DNA from 2 places in the Subdoligranulum sp. DSM 23681 genome. Region 1 is predicted to be linked to the other one. Evidence: a T-box and tRNA genes for the amino acid it is inferred to sense, from the RefSeq annotation. Region 1 holds a T-box; the other holds one or more tRNA genes.
What was found. A T-box is a leader RNA that pairs with one kind of tRNA and senses whether it is charged. The one in region 1 lies ahead of tyrS (tyrosine--tRNA ligase), so its partner is inferred to be a tRNA-Tyr.
Positions count from the first base shown of each region.

Region 1 (3,187 bases):
CACGGTGACCGTCTCCTTTTCTTGTTTTAGATAAAAAGCCGTTCCGCAAATTTACGGAACGGCTTTGGTCTCATGCATAGACTGTACGTCGCAGGTTGGTCACAGCATCACTTTATGGTATACTTTTTTACCCTTCTTAATCACAACACCGCTTTTCAGGGACTCGGCTGTCAGCGCTGTGGCAGGGTCAGTGACCTTCTCGCCATCCAGCAGGACACCTCCCTGCTGGACCAGCTGACGGGCCTCCCGGTTGGAAGAGCACAGTCCGGCGGCCACCATGGCAGCCAGCAGGCCCACTTTTCCATCCTTGACAAGGGCAGCGTCCAGAACGGTGGAAGGCATGTGCTCCTGGTCTGCAGCACCGCTGAACAGACCACGGGCAGTCTCCTGCGCCTTCGTGGCCTCTTCTTCACCATGCACCATCTTGGTCAGCTCAAAGGCCAGAATCTCCTTGGCCTTGTTCAGCTGCTCGCCCTGCCAGTGGTCCATCTCGTCGATCTGCTCCAAAGGCAGGAAGGTAAGCATACGGATGCACTTGAGAACGTCGGCATCGCCCACGTTGCGCCAGTACTGGTAGAACTCGAAGGGGCTGGTTTTGTTCGGGTCAAGCCAGACGGCATTGCCGGCGGTCTTACCCATCTTCTTGCCCTGGGAGTCGGTCAGCAGCGTAATGGTCATGGCGTAGGCATCCTTGCCCAGCTTGCGGCGGATGAGCTCGGTGCCTCCCAGCATGTTGGACCACTGATCATCGCCGCCGAACTGCATGTTGCAGCCGTAGTGCTGGAACAGATGATAGAAGTCGTAACTCTGCATGATCATGTAATTGAATTCCAGGAAGGACAGACCCTTTTCCATGCGCTGCTTGTAGCATTCGGCACGGAGCATGTTGTTCACGCTGAAGCAGGCGCCCACTTCACGCAGCAGTTCCACGTAATTCAGGTTCAGCAGCCACTCTGCGTTGTTCAACATCAGGGCCTTGCCTTCGCCGAACTCGATAAAGCGCTCCATCTGCCGCTTGAAGCAGTCAGCGTTGTGGGCAATGTCTTCCATGGTCAGCATCTTCCGCATGTCGGTACGGCCGGAGGGGTCTCCGATCATGGTGGTACCGCCGCCGATCAGGGCAATGGGCTTGTTGCCCGCCATCTGCAGGCGCTTCATTAGGGTCAGGGCCATGAAGTGGCCGGCAGTCAAACTGTCGGCAGTGCAGTCAAAGCCGATGTAGAAGGTGGCCTTGCCGTTGTTGATGAGGTCGCGGATCTCGTCCTCATCCGTGACCTGCGCAATCAGGCCACGGGCTTTCAGTTCCTCATAGATGGTCATGAATCAAAAACCTCCTGTTTTGTGCGGCAAGAGCGCAAAATAAAAAACGCCCCTGCCAAATGTGAATTTGGCAGAGGGCGATAAATACGCGGTACCACCTCTGTTCACCCGCTCCTCACGGCTGCGGGCCTTCGCGGGTGCGGAACAGCAAAGTGTGACTGAACGACACCCCAAACGCTGTAACGTGCGCACACGGCACAGCCTACTGCCACTGGTGGTGGGTTCAGCCTGCTGCTCCGGGATGTATTCCCCGCCGGTCCTGTCAGCTTCTTGCACCAACCGAAGCTTCTCTGGCACAGTACATGGCGGGTACTGGTTCCCATCAACACATTTGAACAAGATTTACCCTACCACAAGCGGGAGCAAAAGTCAAGTCTGTGTTCAATGAGAGCGCTCAATCAGCTCCCGCGCACTGGCCAGACTCAGCTCCGAAACCTTATCCCCGGAAATCATATTGGCCAGCACACGGACTCGGCCATCCATATCCAGCGTATGAATTTCGGTAAACGTACGGCCATCCCGCACGTTTTTCTGAATCAGCAGCTGGTTATCCGCAAAAGCGGCAACTTGTGGTGTATGGGTGATACACAATACCTGATGTCCGGCCGCGGTCTGATGAAGAAGCTGACCGATACGTCCCGCTGCCAGCCCGGAAACACCGGTGTCAATTTCATCGTAGATGACAGTGGGCAGTGCATCCCGGTCCGCCAGTGCACTCTTAAAGGCAAGCATAATGCGGGAAAGTTCGCCGCCCGAGGCAATCTTGGCCATGGGTTTGGGCTCCTCCCCCGGGTTGGTGGAGATCAGAAATTCCACCTGATCCTGCCCATGGGAAGAAAGCGGACCCTTGGCATGGCGTAGGGCAAAACGGATACCGGGCATATTCAAAAATTCCAAAGCCTGCTTCATCTGGAGATTCATGGCCGTGAACCCTTTCAGGCGGCTTTGGGTCAGGGCTTCCGCGGCTTCCCTGGCCCGACGATATAAAGTTTGGGTCTGAGCCTTATACTCTGCAATTTTTTCGTCGGAGGTCTGGATGGTCTCCAGCTCCTGCTCGTCGGCCTCGCACCGTGCCAGCAGGTCTTCCACTTCCAGACCGTAGCGTTTTTTCAGCCGGTAGATGGTATCCAGACGGCTTTCGATCTGGTCCAGCTCCCCGGCATCAAAGTCATAGGCATCCAGCTTGTCTGCCAGGTCGGTAGCAAGCTCCCGAGCACCATAATACAACTCACTGAGTCGCTCCGCCAAAGGTGCCAGACTTTCATCCAGACGGGCGCTTTGCTGCAGGCCTCCCACGGCCTCCCCCAAAAGATCGGCCGCGCCCACGCTCTCATCGGAATCATCTCCGGAGAGCGCCGCATGGGCACCACTCAGGCCTTCCAGAATGCTTTGAGAGTGAGTGATGATGGTGCGGCGCTCCTCCAAAGACTTCTCTTCTCCCACGGAAAGGCTGGCGGCACGGATCTCCTCAATTTCTGCGCTGAGCTGTTCCATGCGCTGCTGCTTGCTGGCCTCCCCGGCCTGCAGGGAATCCAGCTGACGCTTGACTTCTACCAGTTTGCGGTACAGGGTATAGTAAGACTCAAACAGGTCCCGATTGTGGGCATACAGATCCAGCAATCCCAGATGAGTGGCCGGGTTGGTCAGGCTCTGGCTGTCATGCTGCCCATGGATGCTTAAAAGCCCCGCAGAAATATCGCGCACCACTGCGGCGGTAGCCGGCATGCCGTTGACCCGGCAGGAGCCTTTGCCATCGGCACTGATCTCACGATACAAAAGCAAATCGTCCGCATCCTCGTATCCGAACTTTTCCAGCTGTTTATGGACCGAAGCCGGAATCTGTTCAAAGGTTGCCCAGATGGCCGCT
Region 1 is NZ_CM168050.1:3,048,531-3,051,717, forward strand. Features, by position in the region: gene AC127K_RS14125 (DUF5655 domain-containing protein) at 1-3, opposite strand, end outside; gene tyrS (tyrosine--tRNA ligase) at 100-1,320, opposite strand; T-box leader at 1,391-1,655, opposite strand; gene recN (DNA repair protein RecN) at 1,702-3,187, opposite strand, start outside.

Region 2 (3,187 bases), 240 kb from region 1:
GAGTACGCCCGCTTCGAGACCATGTGGCAGGCGCTGGCCCGGAAGTTCAGCTGTCCGGTCATTCAGAATAATTTCGACCGTCCCAACTATCGCCTGATGGGCAACCGGGATGTGTGGGATGTGCGGGGACGCACCAACTTCATTTCCCGCCTGAATCAAAAGTTCTATGCTTATGCCACGGCCCATGAGGACTTTTATATCAATGACCTGGACTATCTGGCTTCGGACTATGGCCTGACCGCCTGGGGAGATGCTTTCTTCTGGCACATGTACAAGTATGCCATGTGTCTGGATGCCATCCCGTCTCTGGCCAACAGTCTGGCCAACATCATCAAGTCCCTGTATGGCCGCAACAAGAAAGCCCTGGTCCTGGACCTGGATAATACCCTGTGGGGCGGCGTTGTGGGGGATGACGGGGTGGACGGCATTGCTGTCGGACCCGAAGTGCCCGAGGGACAGGTCTATGCCGAATTCCAGAGTTACTGCAAGGCGCTCAAGTCCATCGGTGTTGTGCTGGCGGTGGATTCCAAGAACGACGAGGAAAATGCGCTGGCGGGGCTCAACCATCCCGACGGCGTTCTGCGTCCGGAAGATTTCGTGGCCATCAAGGCCAACTGGGACCCCAAGGACCAGAACCTCAAGGCCATTGCCGCCGAACTCAACCTGGGAGCGGACAGCTTTGTCTTTGCTGATGACAACCCGGCAGAGCGGGCCATTGTGGCGGCCCAGGTGCCCGGTGTGGCCACGCCGGTATTGGACGGGGCCGAAAATTACATCAAGACCCTGGACCACGGCGGCTACTTTGAGGTCACCACCCTCTCAGGGGAGGACCTGAAAAAGACCGAACTCTACCATGCCAACGCCGAGCGCCGCCGTGCCCAGGCAGCCTTTGCGGATTACGGTGCTTATCTGGACAGCCTGGAGATGACAGCCACCATCCGCGGCTTTGAACCTCTGTATATCCAGCGTATCGCCCAGCTGACCAACAAGTCGAACCAGTTCAATCTCACCACCCTGCGCTGCTCGGAGGACGATATCCGTGGTATGGCCGATGACCCGTCCTGGCTGTGTCTGTACGGCAAGCTGGTGGACAAGTTCGGCGATAACGGTGTGGTCACGGTGGTGGCCGGACAAGCGGAAGGGGAGACCCTGCACCTGCGTCTGTGGCTCATGAGCTGCCGTGTGCTCAAGCGCGGCATGGAAGATGCCATGATGGATGCCGTGGTGGCGGATGCCGCTGCCCGTGGCCTCAAGACCATCCGGGGCTACTATTATCCCACAGCCAAGAACGGTATGGTGAAGGACTTCTATGCCGGCATGGGCTTTACCCGGGTGGAAGAAGATGCCGAGGGCAACACCACCTGGGAGCTGTCTGTGGAGAGCTACAACGCCCGCCATCCTCACATGAAGATCGAGCGCTGACAAAATTGTTTCAGGTCCCCGGTTTACGGTCCGGCTTCCGTAAACCGGGGATTTTTGTATTGATCGGACCGTTTTGCGGAGAGGCGGGCGGCAAGACGGGCAAAAGCTCCGTTCCGGATATCTTTTCTGCCGTCAAAAACAGTGCTCCGACCCATAAAAAATCAACTTTTTTCAAAGAAATTTTGAAGACAACGAAACATCGACAAACTTTTTTTCAAAAAAAGCTTGCATTTCCAAGATTCCTTTGCTATAATAAATGAGCGCTGACAGGTGAGCACAAACGAGCGGCGCGAAACTGAATAGATGGGAGCTTTCCCGAGTGGCCAATGGGGACAGACTGTAAATCTGCTGCGTAATGCTTCGGTGGTTCGAATCCACCAGCTCCCACCAAAAACCCGAACGATTTATCGTTCGGGTTTTTCTTTTGCAAACTATACGGAAAAAGGGAAGGACGGTTTCATTTATGGAAAAGCTGTTTGACGGTGTCCGCCGGATACAACCGGCACAGCTGCATGTCAGCCAGCTGTACGTCAGCCGTACCAAGCTGCAGGCGGTACAGGCGTGGCTCACGCCAGCCACCCTGAACGCTTGCCGCCCGCTTCCGGTGCATGATTTCGGCGATGGTTTTTTCACCCTGACCGATGGCCACACGCGGGCATTGGCTTTGCTGCTGTTGGGGCTGCCCTGTCCGGTCTGTTATGATACGGATGAAATGGTGGTGGGTCCGGAAGGGCAGAAGGCCTACCGGACGGCCATTGGCTGGTGCAGGAACGCGGGCGTTTGTACGGTGGGGGACCTGAGGAAACGTGTGGTGGGGCAGACACAGTATGAGAAACTGTGGCTGGACCGCTGCGCACAGGCTTTTGCCGAATTGGGGCAATAATGCCTGCCGCAGCATAAAAACACCCCCGGAGAGCGCCTCTCCGGGGGTGTGCTGGTGGTTTCTCAGTAGGTAATGATAATGCCCTGCTCCTGCGCGTAGAAGCTGCAAAGGCCGCCGCAGGGGACTACCTGTACATTGGCTTCCGGCCATTTGGCACGGATACCGTGGGTCAGCAGGGTGGCGGCGTTCTCGTTGCTGCAGTGGCTGATGAGTACCGGACGGGTACCGTCGAAGCCGTCGTGATCCATCTGCTCCAGAATGCGGGCCAGTACCCGGGGTTCGCCGCGGGTCTTGAAGAAAAAGTCGATCTTGCCGTCGGCGGTGCGCTTGCCCAGCACCCGCATGTTCAGGCGTCCGGCGATAAAGCCGACCACCTTGGAAACGCGGCCGTTTTTGGCCAGATTATCAAAGCTGGCCAGAGCAAACAGAATGTGGCCTTCCTTGCTGAACTCGGTCAGGGCCTGACAGATCTCCTCAAACCCGGCGCCTTCCCCGATCATACGGTTGGCCAGAGCGGCTGCCGATGCCAGCGCGCCGGCGCAGCTCAGTGTGTCCAGAATGAAGATCTTCTTTTCCGGGTGTTCTTCCAGCACCATCTCCCGGGCAGCCACAGCGGCGTTGTAGCTGCCTGAAAGATTGCTGCTGATGGTCATGGCAATGACCTGGTCAGCCTGCAGAAAACGCTCGGCCCATTCCTCGGGGCTGGGGCAAGCGGAAGAAGAGGCGCCGTTGTAGTCGGTCATCGCCTGGATCATCTGCGGCACATTCAGTGTGGGCAGGTCCACATATTCTCGCTCCCCGATGCGGATTTTGAACGGGACCAGTGCAAACTGCACTCCTGCAGAAAGCGGTGTCAGTTCCCGGATGTCACAAGAAGTGTCG
Region 2 is NZ_CM168050.1:2,810,518-2,813,704, forward strand. Features, by position in the region: gene AC127K_RS12965 (HAD-IIIC family phosphatase) at 1-1,422, shown strand, start outside; tRNA gene AC127K_RS12970 (tRNA-Tyr) at 1,728-1,812, shown strand; gene AC127K_RS12975 (hypothetical protein) at 1,886-2,305, shown strand; gene AC127K_RS12980 (DegV family protein) at 2,368-3,187, opposite strand, start outside.
Region 2: it has a tRNA-Tyr gene. The T-box ahead of tyrS (tyrosine--tRNA ligase) is inferred to sense a tRNA for this amino acid. The anticodon was not compared.